One region of the Rhizobium laguerreae genome, then DNA from elsewhere that is predicted to be linked to it. Evidence: predicted binding sites of a transcription regulator. Region 1 holds the regulator's gene; each other region holds the start of a gene.
The links. Region 1 encodes PhoB, which activates phosphate uptake and scavenging genes when phosphate is short. Its sites were predicted from a motif close to TGTCATNNANCTGTCAT; they were not measured.
Positions count from the first base shown of each region.

Region 2: HFO71_RS15350 (DUF2794 domain-containing protein) is a predicted target of PhoB. The motif match lies at 1,233-1,249, and genes of this name have one in related genera.
Region 3: HFO71_RS00230 (acid phosphatase) is a predicted target of PhoB. The motif match lies at 1,724-1,740, and genes of this name have one in related genera.
Region 4: ugpB (sn-glycerol-3-phosphate ABC transporter substrate-binding protein UgpB) is a predicted target of PhoB. The motif match lies at 1,395-1,411, and genes of this name have one in related genera.

Region 1 covers NZ_JAAXQT010000002.1:123,542-126,884, reverse strand. Annotated here, with positions in the region: gene HFO71_RS07510 (aspartate aminotransferase family protein) at 1-287, opposite strand, end outside; gene HFO71_RS07505 (GcrA family cell cycle regulator) at 708-1,241, shown strand; gene phoB (phosphate regulon transcriptional regulator PhoB) at 1,564-2,247, opposite strand; gene phoU (phosphate signaling complex protein PhoU) at 2,381-3,094, opposite strand; gene pstB (phosphate ABC transporter ATP-binding protein PstB) at 3,139-3,343, opposite strand, start outside.
Region 2 covers NZ_JAAXQT010000004.1:284,819-288,161, reverse strand. Annotated here, with positions in the region: gene HFO71_RS15360 (Bax inhibitor-1/YccA family protein) at 1-134, shown strand, start outside; gene HFO71_RS15355 (GNAT family N-acetyltransferase) at 245-802, shown strand; gene HFO71_RS15350 (DUF2794 domain-containing protein) at 809-1,210, opposite strand; gene HFO71_RS15345 (DUF1223 domain-containing protein) at 1,594-2,334, opposite strand; gene acnA (aconitate hydratase AcnA) at 2,571-3,343, opposite strand, start outside.
Region 3 covers NZ_JAAXQT010000001.1:48,776-52,118, forward strand. Annotated here, with positions in the region: gene HFO71_RS00225 (hybrid sensor histidine kinase/response regulator) at 1-1,611, opposite strand, end outside; gene HFO71_RS00230 (acid phosphatase) at 1,791-3,343, shown strand, end outside.
Region 4 covers NZ_JAAXQT010000007.1:342,400-345,742, forward strand. Annotated here, with positions in the region: gene HFO71_RS22540 (sugar kinase) at 1-749, shown strand, start outside; partial or broken gene HFO71_RS35895 (inorganic phosphate transporter) at 818-1,197, opposite strand; gene ugpB (sn-glycerol-3-phosphate ABC transporter substrate-binding protein UgpB) at 1,507-2,829, shown strand; gene ugpA (sn-glycerol-3-phosphate ABC transporter permease UgpA) at 2,894-3,343, shown strand, end outside.

The DNA of each region.
Region 1 (3,343 bases):
TTGGTGAAGAACACCTTGTCGGCGAAGGTGGCGTCCGTCAGGCGCTTTGCCAGACGCTCCTGGCCGGGGATCTCATAGATGTTCGACAGGTGCCAGACCTTGTCGGCCTGCTCCTTCAATGCGCCGACCACATGCGGATTGCTGTGGCCGACTGACGTGACGGCGACGCCGGCGCCGAAATCGAGATATCGCTCGCCGCTTTCGGTGATCAGCCACACGCCCTCGCCTCGCTCGAACCGCAGCGGGGCACGAGAATAGGTGTCATAAAGCGGCGCGGCTTCAGCCATGGCGCGATCTCCATCAAAGTTGCCGGGCAATGACTCCGGCTAAGGAAACCAGGCCCGAAAAATCAAAAATGCCGCCTTGCGGCGGCGAGTGGCACTATTTCCTTTTCGCGCTGCAATGTCAACAAAACGGCGCCCTTAGCGTATGCAGCAAGGGTGTACAGCGGCATTTTCAGTCATCAACAGGCATTATTGCAGAAATGACACGCAGGGGCAGCAAGTTGGGGAAAACTACGAATTCGATTCATCCGGATTCATGCGACTCTTGTCACGGAGTCAGCCTCACACTAGGTTAAAGATCAATTACTAGACTGCATGCGGCGGAACTAGTCACCAAAATTGATCAAGCGTTTCTTGTTTCGGAGCTCCCGGGACAACGGTGAGGGATTCTGCCATCACCAACGCAAAAGGTGGAGACAGGGCATGAACTGGACAGACGAGCGGGTCGAGAAACTCAAGAAGCTTTGGGCCGAAGGACTGAGCGCCAGCCAGATTGCTGCGCAGCTCGGTGGGGTCAGCAGAAACGCGGTCATCGGCAAAGTGCACCGGCTGTGCCTTCCCGGCCGTGCCAAGGCCGGCGGCACCAACACCGCGGCGCGAACGCCGAAGCGCAACACATCGGCGCCGCGCGCACCGAACTACGCCTCCCGGATCACGACCCGCACCGTCACCCGCCAGCAGGGCGCGACGATGCTGAAGGAAGAGATCGAGATCGAAACGATCGAGGAAATGGAATACGTGCCGAGGGGCAACGTGGTGGTGCCGATTTCGCGCCGCCTCGGCCTGACGGAACTGACCGAACGCACCTGCAAGTGGCCAGTCGGCGATCCGCTGAAGGACGACTTCCATTTCTGCGGCTGCGAATCCCCCGACAATTCGCCTTATTGCGGCTATCACCAGAAACTCGCCTACCAGCCGGTGAATGAACGCCGCCGGGCAGCGGCGCGGGCCAGCTGAACGAGCGAACATCGTTTAGAATGCAGAAAGCGGGCCGAGTGGCCCGTTTTTTTATGCGAGTGGATGGAAGCGCTTATTGCGGGATGGCTGCCCCTCACCCTAACTCTCTCCCCGTAAACGGGGCGAGGGGACGTGCCACAGGAGAGGTGGAGGACGGGGAACGGAGACGTCGCAGCGGGTCCCTTCGCCCCGCGAGCGGGGAGAAGGTGGCGGCAGCCGGATGAGGGGCGGTCTATCGCCGCGAACCGGACAGCAGCGGGACAAGCCCGAGCACGACGAAAAAATCGTCGGTCGACTCTGTCAGTAACCAGAACGGAAGCCCTCAGGCTTCCATCGAATAACCGGCGCCGCGGACGGTGCGGATGACGTCTTGCATGTTGGAGAAATTCAGCGCCTTGCGCAGACGGCCGACATGGACGTCGACGGTGCGCTCGTCGACATAGATATCGTGGCCCCAGACGCCATCGAGAAGCTGCGAGCGGGAGAACACCCGGCCCGGCGACGACATCAGGAATTCCAGCAGGCGGAATTCGGTGGGGCCGAGGCGGACTTCGCGGCTCTTGCGATGGACGCGATGGGTTTCGCGGTCGAGCTCGATATCGCCGCATTTCAGCACCGTCGACAGCACCTCGGGACGGGCGCGGCGCAGCATCGCCTTGACGCGGGCAACGAGTTCCGGGGTCGAGAAGGGCTTGACGACATAATCGTCGGCACCCGTCGACAATCCGCGGACGCGCTCGCTCTCCTCGCCGCGCGCCGTCAGCATGATAATCGGCAGGCGCTCGGTCTCGGGCCGCATGCGCAGGCGCCGGCAGAGCTCGATGCCGGAGACACCGGGCAGCATCCAATCGAGGATGAGAAGATCGGGCGTGCGCTCCTGAAGCCTCATCTCGGCTTCGTCGCCACGAAGGATGGTATCGACCTCGAAGCCTTCCGCTTCGAGATTGTAGCGAAGAAGCACGCTGAGGGCTTCCTCGTCTTCAACAACTGCAACTCTCGGGATCATGCGTGTCGGTCTCCTCGCGCATCATCCTTAAATCAGGGGTGATTTAAGCAATTCATCCTGCGCAAATTCAGAAATTGGCTGCGACCTCTTTGCGCGCCCGGACGGGCGCGCACGCAACTAACTATGCGGGCGGTTATTCCGTGACCGCGCCTACGGTGTTGGCGCTGTCGTCCTTCGGACGATCGCCTTCCGGCTGTGCGCCTGTCGTCATGTAAAAGATCGTCTCGGCGATGTTGGTGGCATGGTCGCCGATGCGCTCGATATTCTTGGCGCAGAAGAGAAGATGCGTGCAGCTGGTGATGTTGCGCGGATCCTCCATCATATAGGTCAGGAGTTCGCGAAACAGCGAGGTGTACATCGCGTCGATCTCGTTGTCGCGTTCACGGATCGCATTCGCCTTGTCGGCTGAACGATTGGTGTAGACATCGAGTACTTCCTTGAGCTGGACGAGCGCCAGCTCGGACAGATGCTCGAGGCCGCGGGCGAGCTTACGGGGAACGCCAGTGCTTTGGACGGCGATGACGCGCTTGGCGGTGTTCTTGCCGAGGTCGCCGACGCGTTCGAGATCGGCGGCGATGCGGATCGAACCCATGATTTCACGCAGGTCCGAGGCCATCGGCTGACGGCGGGCGATGGTGACGATCGCCTTGTCGCCGATTTCGCGTTCGGCGTGATCGAGGATCACATCGTCGGAGATGACCTTCTGCGCCAGTGCGGTATCGCCGTTGACGAGGGCGCGGACGGCTTCGCTGACCATCTGCTCGGCCAGGCCGCCCATTTCGGAAATCCGCCTGGACAGGAACTTCAAATCATCATCGTAGGCAGAAAAAATATGTGTCGATGCCATGGGGCTTTATCCTCGAATAACGGGAAGGCTTGGTGTCGCCAAAATCAACCGAAGCGACCCATGATGTAGTCCTGGGTGCGCGGATCGTCGGGATTGGTGAACATCTTGTCGGTGTCGTTCTCCTCGACGAGATTGCCGAGGTGGAACATTGCGGTGCGCTGCGAGACACGCGCGGCCTGCTGCATGGAGTGGGTGACGATGACGATCGTGTAGTTCTCGCGCAACTCGTGGATCAGTTCCTCGACCTTG
Region 2 (3,343 bases), on a different contig from region 1:
TCAAGGAACTGTACCTGGAAGCCGATGACGTCGCCGTCGCCGGCCGCAAGGCGATCATGGGTGCGCTGACGCTCTATCTCGACTTCATCAACCTCTTCATGTTCCTGCTGCAGTTCATGGGCAACCGTAAATAAGCAGGGCAGACTGGGATCGAAAAGGCGGCTTCGGCCGCCTTTTTTGTTGCGCAGGCTTTCATGGAATGGTTTTAGAAAGCCCTTGCCGCCTTTATGGATCTGCTGCTGAAATGTCCTTCCTCCTGCGCGATGCTTCGAATGCCGATATTCCCGCCATTGCGGATATCTATCGCGAATCGGTCCTGAACGGCGCAGCGAGCTATGAGATCGTCCCGCCCTCCGAGGCCGAGATGGCACTGCGTTTTTCGGCGATCGTCGGCCAGCAATATCCCTATATCGCAGCCATCGGCGCGGACGGGACTCTCCTCGGCTACGCCTATGCCTCGGCCTTCCGCACGCGTCCTGCCTATCGCTGGCTGGTCGAGGATTCGATCTATCTGGCGCCTGAAGCCCGTGGCCGCGGCATCGGCAAGGCGCTGCTCGCCGAACTGGTCATCCGCTGCACCACCCTCGGCTTTCGGCAGATGGCGGCCGTCATCGGCGGCGCCAGCCCCGCATCGATCGCGCTCCATCGCACGGCCGGCTTCGAGGAGGTCGGACTGATGAAGGGCACCGGCTACAAACACGGCCGCTGGCTGGATACGATGTTCATGCAGCGCGCGCTTGGCGAAGGCATGAGCACCGATCCGGACCCGTCGACCTATCCCGGCGTGCTGTTTAACGGCTGATATGGCTTATTTGTCGACGAGCTTCAGGGCCTTGTCGAAGACCTTCAGCACTTGGTTCAGCTCGTGACCGCGCTTCAGGATCGTGCCGTTGACGCTGATTACGGAATAGGCGCCCTGCTTGGCGGCAAGCTTCGGGTTTTTCTCGATGCGGAAGAGCGGCATTTCGCCGGAACGCTTGAAAACGGAAAAGACGGCCCTGTCCTTCAGGTGATCGATGGCGTAGTCGCGCCATTCACCATCACCGACCATCCGGCCGTAGATCCAGAGGATCGCGTCCAGTTCGCGCCGGTGGAAGGTCACCGGAAGCGGGTCCTTGCTTTGTTTGTATTCCCTGAGATCGACGACGACTGAGGAACTATTGTCGACGGATCGGCTTTCGCCGTGTCGCAAATCCGGCTGATCTGTCATCAGTCTCCCGAGGCCTCCGCTTGTGACAGGAGGGTGACAGTTTGCCCGAGCCACCGCAAATTGCAAGAGTGCCAGCCGTCACATTCAGCCGCACGACAACACCGCACGTCTCTCGCCCAAGGACGCTGTAGCACTTTGAGTCAGTGCTTCATGCCTTCCGAAAGCTGAGTTCGATTTTCAGAAAGCATGATGCGCAGGACAGGTCAACGCTTTCTCCGCAGCGCCGCATTTCAGTCAAAACAGCGCCTCATTTGCAGGAGATTTATGAATTCCGGTTTGGCGCCAGCGCGCCAAAGGGCCCGGCGGAGCGTATCGACCTTAACCCCAGCCCCGAATACGCTCGGCCGGGCCGCCCGGAACTTCGTCCGTAACCGGACGAAGTGTCAGATATTTTTACCAGCCATCACTACGGTCGCGCCAAGGATCGCAGCCGGATCGCCGTCTGCGGTCGCCGATTGCAGCAGTATGGCGCAGCCCTCGAGCTGCGGCCGCTGCAGGACGCTGGCAGGCAGCGTCAGACTGGTTGCCTTGCCGTCCCACATGCCGACGGTTTCGACATTGGTGACGCTGTGCAGATAAGAAATCTTCTTGCCGCTGTTCTCGCCTTTTTCGACGTCGATCGTCTTTTCCTTATCGAAATAGACCATCACGACATTGGCTTTGCCCTGTCCCGCGCCGATCTTGATCTCCAGCTCGTCGCCCCGCATCGCGGCGCTGATTGGAACGGTCAGCCCATTGCCCTCGCTGCTATAGGTATCGATCTTGCTGTTGATGCCATTCAGATCGGCGCCGGCCAAATGGTCGCGTCCGTTGACGATGGCTTGCGGCGTGTAGACGTTGCTGCGGCCCATCGTCTTGGCATAACCATACTGCCGCTCGGTATTTTCCTTGGAGCTCAACGTATCGGCCCAGCCGAGATAGTTCCAGTAATCGACATGATAGGCGAGCGCGATGACATCGCCCTGGTTCACCAGCTTGCGAAAAGCGGCATCAGCGGGAGGACAGGAGGAGCAGCCCTGCGACGTGAAGAGTTCGACGACACCTTTCGGCGTGCCGTCTTCGGCCTGCAGCGGGCCCGAGAGAACAACGCCGGCGATTAGCGGAATCAAAAAACGGGGGGACATTCACCTGCACCTCTTTTTCAGCGCCGACGGCATGTTTGAACCGGCGGCCCTGACATATGAACGTACGAATAATCCTTCCGGGTCCAAACGAAAAGTCACGAACGGGTGAGACGAAGCTCGACAGGAACTTGCGCAAAACAAATCATCGTGAGCCCGTCCAAATACTACCGTCGCACCAAAGAAAAGCCGCCGGAGATTGCTCTCCGGCGGCTATTATCAAACAAGTCTCTTAAAAATCAGGCAGCGAGATCGCGCAGAACCGTCTGCAGGATGCCGCCATTGTTGAGGTAGATCACCTCGTCGAGCGTATCGACGCGCGACAGCAGCGGAACCTCCTTCACGGCGCCGTCGCCATAGGTGATCCTGGCGATCTTCTTCTCGCGCGGCTTGATCTTTTCCAGGCCTTCGATGGTGACGAGTTCATCGCCCTTGAGGCCGAGGCTCTGCCAGGTCGTGCCCTCTTCGAAGACGAAGGGGATGATGCCCATGCCGACCAGGTTCGAACGATGGATGCGCTCGAAGGACTGAGCGATCACTGCCTTGACGCCGAGCAGGTTGGTGCCCTTGGCAGCCCAGTCGCGCGAGGAGCCGTTGCCGTATTCGACACCGGCGAAGATGACGAGCGGCACGCTTTCCTGCTTGTACTGCATCGCCGCGTCGTAGATCGAGGTCTCTTCCTTCGACGGGTAATGGATGGTGTAGCCACCTTCCTTGCCATTTGGGCCGAGCATGTGGTTGCGGATGCGGATATTGGCGAAGGTGCCGCGCATCATCACTTCATGGTTGCCGCGGCGCGTGCCGTACTGGTTGAAGTCGGCAACGGCGACGTCATGGCCGATGAGGTAGGCGCCGGCCGGCGAAGCCGCTTTGATCGAACCGGCCGGCGAGATGTGGTCGGTGGTGATCTTGTCACCGAACAGGCCAAGGACGCGGGCGCCCTTGATGTCGGAGACGCCGGTCCCCTTTTTGCCCATGCCGACGAAGTAGGGCGGGTTCTGCACATAGGTCG
Region 3 (3,343 bases), on a different contig from region 1:
GTGGCAGCGGCTGTCGAGCGAGCAGCAGAGCGAGCAGATCGGCGCGGCGTAGGCCGGGCACCAGGCCATATCCTCCGGCTCGAAGGGATGCTCGCAGACCGAGCAGGTGATGTTCGTCAGGTTCTTCCAGCTCTGGCGCGGCTTGCGGGCGAGATAGAACTTGCCTTTCGTTGCCCAGGCGATGACAGGCGAGGCGACCAGCGCGATGACGAGGGTGATATAGGGCGCGAGCGAGGCGGCGATCTCGCCAAAGGCGCCGAAATGGGCAATCAGCGACACCGTCGCCGACAGCGTCATGGCGCCAAGGCCGACCGGGTTGATGTCGTAGAGGTGGGCGCGCTTGAACTCGATGCCGGGGGGAGCCAGCCCCAGCGGCTTGTTGATGAAGAGATCGGCGGAGATCGTGCAGAGCCAGGCCATGGCGATGATCGAGAAGATGCCGAGCGTCTCCTCCAGCAGCAGGTAGATGCCGAGTTCCATCAAAAGCAGGGCGATCGCCACGTTGAACACCAGCCAGATGACGCGGCCGGGATGGCTGTGGGTCAGCCGCGAGAAGAAGTTCGACCAGGCGAGCGAACCGGCATAGGCGTTCATCACGTTGATCTTCAGCTGCGAGACGACGACGAAGGCGGCCATCAACAGCAACGCGCCATTATGCCAGGGGACCATGTAGCCGAAGGCGGTCAGATACATCTGCGCCGGGTCGGCGGCGCGATCGAGGGGGACGCCCGAGGTGAAGGTCAGCACGACCAGGAAGGAGCCGGCAAGCAACTTCGGCGCGCCGATGATGACCCAGCCGGGGCCGGCGAGAAAGATCGCCAGGCGGTGGCGCCACTTGCGCTGCGGGTCCGGCGGCAGGAAGCGCAGGAAGTCGGCCTGTTCGCCGATCTGCGACATCAGCGCCAGGATGACGGCGGAGGCCGCGCCGAACTCCACCAAATCGAATTCGGCGATGGTGCCGGGTGGGCCGGAGGCATGGCGGATGCCGGCAAAGGCGCGCCAGAGATCGAATTTTTCCCAGTCCAGCAGGGCGATGAAGATGAAGGGCAGGATATTCAGCACGATCCAGAAGGGCTGGGTCATCAGCTGGAACTTGCTGATCAGCCGTACGCCGTGCGTTACCAGGGGGATCACCATGACGGCGCTGATGATGTAGCCGATCCAGAGCGGGATGCCGAGGGTGAGCTCCAAGGCCCCGGACATGATCGAAGCCTCGATGGCAAACAGCATGAAGGTGAAGCTCGCATAAATCAGCGAGGTGATGGTCGAGCCGATATAGCCGAAGCCCGCGCCGCGCGTCAGCAGATCGATGTCGACGCCGTGGCGAATGGCGTAGCGGCTGATCGGCAGGCCGATCGCCAGCATCGCGATCGAGGCGACGATAATGGCGTAAAAGGCGTTGGTGGTGCCGTAGGAGAGGGTGATTGCGCCGCCGATCGCCTCCAGCGCCAGGAAGGAGATTGCGCCGATCGCCGTCTGTGAGATGCGCTGCGAGGAGAAATGGCGAGCGCTCTTGGCAGTGAAGCGCAGCGCGTAATCTTCCAGCGTCTGGTTGGCGACCCAGCGATTGTATTCGCGTCTTACCGGAATGATGCGTTGGCGCGCTGCCATGTCTTCCTTTCCGGCATTCCGGTTGGGCTCATCGTCTCTCCGGCAGTTTTGGCGGGATGGTTGGGAAAGGCAAGAGGCAGGCACCGACTGGTTCACAGAATGGCAATATTTTTGCAATTGATCTGTCACATGAGAGCTCTAACTCTCCCGGCGTTCGTTCAACCATTTCGGGTATCACCATGTCTGTTTTAAGCCTTTGCCGCCTGGGCACCGCCCTCGTCTGCCTCCTTTCGATCGTGCCATCGCTTGCCAGCGCCGAGCAGTCCACGGCGGCGAAAGCGCCTTATGCGCAGGCCGGAAAGACCAACAAACGCGGTGACGCCTGCTTCTCGACGGCGGACACCAACGTGGCCGTTCACCTTCTCTCCGGCTTCCTCGAAATCTGGACCCCGCGCACGCCTTTCGTCGATGCGGGTGTCGAAGCCCCGGCCAAGGACAATTGCCCGGCGGTCGCCAGGACGGATTGGGATGGTATTCCCGCCAGCAAGACCGACGGCCATATCGTCAACCAGGCCGTCCATAACGCCAACATTGCCTATGTCGTCAATGCGACGCGGGCGCGGACGGCCGACCAGGCGGTCGCCGCCTATCTCGATGATCGGCGCGGCAAGAATGCCAGCATCGTCGATGGCCTCGGTCCGCTGACGGCTGCCTGGAAGGCCGGATCGAAGCAGACCACCACGATCACCGCGGTGGCGGCCGACGCGACGACGGTCAAATATGACGACAAGGGCAATAATCGCGGTGCCGGCAGCAAGCCGGACACGGAAAACAAGACCGATGCCAATCCCGAGATGGGCCTTGCAATCGACTTCATCAACGCCGCGAGCGGTGACGGCTCGACGGAACCTGCCAAGCGCTACTTCAAATACGCCCGTCCCTACCGCTGGAGCCAGGACGTATCGGTCGTCCCGACGCTGGAGCCGGCCAAGAGCGGTAAGGCGGCGGAGGACGGCGGTTTCCCGAGCGGGCATACGGCGGAAGCCTGGCGGGATGGGCTCGCCATGGCCTATCTCGTGCCGCAGCGCTTTCAGGAAATGATCACGCGCGCCAGCGAGTTGGGTGAAGACCGCATCCTCGCCGGCATGCATTCTCCTCTCGACGTGATGAGCGGCCGCATGCTCGGCACGGCTACGGTCGTCTACAACCTGAACAAGGCCGAGAATGCGGCGCTGAAGAGCGATGCTTACGCCCAAGTGCAGGCATGGCTCGTCGCCAAATCCGGCGTTGCGGATGCGGGCGCGCTCGAGGTTGCCGCCCATGCGGCACCGCTGGCTGCAGACCGTTTCGCCGATCATGACGCCAATCGCGCTTACGTGCTGCAGCGCCTGAGCTACGGCCTGCCGACGATTCATGCGACCGATCAGCCGGCGCGTGTGCCGCAGGGCGCCGAAGCGCTTCTCGAAACGCGTCTGCCCTATCTGGACGGCGTGCAGCGCCGCGACGTGCTGAAAACGACGGAGATCGCCTCAGGCTACCCGCTCCTCGACGATGCGGAAGGTTGCGGTCGTCTCAACCTGTTTGCAGCCGCCGACGGGTACGGCGCGTTCGAACAGGACGTAACGGTGACGATGGACGCGGCAAAGGGCGGTTTCAATGCGATCGATACATGGCGGAACGACATCACCGGCAAGGGCAGGCTGGTAAAGCGCGGCGAAGGCATCCTCGGGCTATCGGGCGCGAACAGCTATGCCGGCGGCACCGTGCTGGAAGAGGGCGCGCTGGTGGCCCT
Region 4 (3,343 bases), on a different contig from region 1:
ACGATGCCACCGGCGAACGCATCATTGCCGACCTCGGCAACAGCGGCATAGACACGAGCGGCATGCTGCGCGTGGACGGCGCCCGCTCGGCCGTCTCGACCATTCTCGTCGATGATCAGGGCGAGCGCCTGATTGTGCCTTTCTACGATGCGGGCCTGCACGAGACAGTCAAGCCGGTCACAATAGAGGACGTTTCTTCTTTCGATGCGGTGCTGGTCGACGTCCGGTGGCCGAAGCTTGCATTGCGGACGCTGTCTGCGGCGCGAGAGGCGGGCAAACCGGCCATTCTCGATGGCGATGTCGCAGCCGATGGCGTGATCGAGATGCTTGCACCGGCGGCCAGCCACATCGTATTCTCGCAGCCGGCCGCCGAGCGCCTTGCGGGTGCAGCCGAGCTGGTGAAGGTCGTCGGCCTTCTGAAACGAAAGTTCGAGCAAGCTTTCGTCAGCGTCACGGCGGGCGAAAATGGCTCTTTCTGGTTCGAGGACCGAACCGGCGAAATCGCCCATCTTGCCGCTCCGAAGGTGAGGGCGGTCGATACGCTCGCAGCCGGCGATATCTTTCATGGCGCTTTCGCGCTGGCTGTCGCCGAAGGCTTGCCGATCGAAGAGACGATGCGCTGGGCATCCATGGCGGCGGCGCTCAAATGCCAGGTATTCGGCGGTCGTACCGGCGCGCCCAGCAGAGTCGAGGTCTGCGATGGCCTGCGGGATTGGGACGTGCCGATGACCAAGATGAGGGATCGTTGATGGAAGCGGTCCGAAAGCCAATGGTCTAAGGCTGAAAATGATCGCAGCGACGGGGAGTGTCACCCGACAACAACAATGTTGCCCGCCAAGCCCCAGCGGTGATGGTATGTGGGTCGAAAACGGGATATCTGGCCAGGTTACGCCAAGCAATGTCAGAGCTCCGCCTGTTTCGGCGCAAAAGCCCTGCATTGGGTTGAGACGCGTAATCTTCGATCCCGTCGCGTGGGCAATCCGCCATGGGATCGAAAAGCGCACCGAGTGCAGTTGCACTTTGGCATGAAAGGACGACCAAGGGCGGTACATGGAAATCACCCGCCAATTATCCTTGCGAATATAGGACATTGTCTTTCGAGCGTCATTGCCCATGGCCGAGGGAATGGAGAGAGGCGGACAGAAACTGGAGGGCTTCGCCGCACCGACGACGGTCTTTGTGTGTTGGGCGAATAAATCGAAGAAGCGCTCTTCCCGCGGCATCAGTTTTCGGAACCAGGTGAGCATCTGCGCTCCATCGAGTGTCGCAAAACTGCCACAAAGCACGCCGCTGCCCGTGAAAGGCTGTTTCCCAAAGCAGGGCCAGCGCGCAAATCGATCGGCCACTCAAACTCATACTTCCAGCCAGCGGCCCCTTATGACCGTCGGGCTTGGTGTCATCAAATGTTCATATGAACATTTCATATTTGCAAAGTGAAACTCGCCTGTTACGATCGGCTCACGTTCGTAGCGGGAGGCTATGAACCGACAACAAGTGGGAGTGAGGATGAACAAGATCGCTTTTTTCCTGTCCGCAGGACTGACCAGCCTTTCGTTATCCGTCCCGGCCTTGGCCGCCACGAAGATCCAGTGGTGGCACGCAATGGGCGGCGAGAATGGCGCGAAGCTTGAACAGATCGCCAAGGGGTTCAACGCGTCTCAGTCCGATTATGAGATCGTGCCGGTCTACAAGGGCACCTATGACGAGACGCTGACCGGCGCGATCGCGGCGTTTCGTGCCAACCAGCAGCCGGCAATCGTCCAGGTCTATGAAGTCGGCACCGGCACCATGATGGCAGCACAGGGTGCGGTCTATCCCGTCTACCAGTTGATGAAGGACGAGGGGGAGGCCTGGGACCAGAGCAAATTCATTGCCCCGGTCGTCGGCTACTACTCGGACACCAGCGGCAACGTCTTGTCCTTGCCGTTCAATTCCTCGACGCCGATCATGTATTACAACAAGGATGTCTTCCAAAAAGCGGGGCTCGATCCGGAAACACCGCCGAAAACATGGGCGGACGTCGAGGCCTTCTCGCGGACGATCATGAAGTCCGGCGCTGCCAAATGCGGCTTTACCAGCGCCTGGATTTCCTGGATCCAGACCGAAAACCTCAATGCCTTGCACGACAAGCCATACTCCACCAAGGCCAACGGTTTTGGCGGCCTGGACGCGGAATTCACCTTCAACAACGATCTGACGATCCGCCATTGGGGCAATCTGAAGAAGTGGCAGGACGAGGGGCTCTTCAAATTCGGCGGACCTGGCGGCGGCGATAACGCTCCTCCGATGTTCTATTCGCAGGAATGTGCGATGTACATGAATTCCTCGGCCGGCCGGGCCGGTGTCATCAACAACGCGAAGGCTTTCAAGGTCGGGTTTGCGCCGCTTCCCTACTATGACGACGTCATTCCGCAGCCGCTCAATTCGATTATCGGCGGCGCCACGCTCTGGACGCTGAAAGGCCGCCCGGAAGAGGAGTACAAGGGGGTCGCGAAATTCTTCACCTACCTGCAGAAGCCGGAAGTCCAAGCCGATTGGCATCAGTTCTCGGGCTACCTGCCGATAACCGAGGCTGCGTATAAGCTGGGCCAGGACCAGGGCTATTACGAGAAGAATCCGGGAGCAGATATCGGCATCAAGCAACTGACGCGGGTGACACCCACCGACAATTCGAAGGGTATCCGGTTCGGCAACTACGTTCAGGTGCGTGGTATCATCGACGATGAGTTTGCAGCCTTGCTGGGCGGTAAGAAGACGGCGAAGGAAGCGGTTGATTCCGTGGTCGCACGAGGCAACGAACAGCTTCGCGACTTTCAGTCCGCCAACTAATGGGCTCCGCGACGGGGGCTGGTGAGAGCCGGCCCCCGTTTCCCATCCGTCAGTGTGAGGCTCCATGCAAACCAAACGGACCGTATTTCCCAACAAGCTTTTGCCTTACCTGCTCATCGCACCCCAAATTTTCGTGACCGTGGTATTTTTCCTCTGGCCCGCGGCGACTGCATTCTGGCAATCTTTCCTGCGCCAGGATGCCTTCGGCTTCAAAACGAATTTCGTCTGGTTCGAAAACTATCGCCGGCTCTTTGCCGATCCGATCTACATCAATGCCTTCGGCCACACGCTCGTCTTCGCTATTCTCGTGACGGTCCTGTCGACGGCGATCGCGTTGCTCCTGGCTGCAGCGGCGATGCGCGTGTTGCGCAACTCTCGAATTTATTCGACCTTGCTCATCTGGCCCTATGCCGTCGCTCCCGCGATCGCTGGCATTCTTTGGTGGTTCATGTTCAATCCGTCGATCGGTATCGTCGCCTATATGTTGCGTACGATGGGGATCAACTGGAACCAC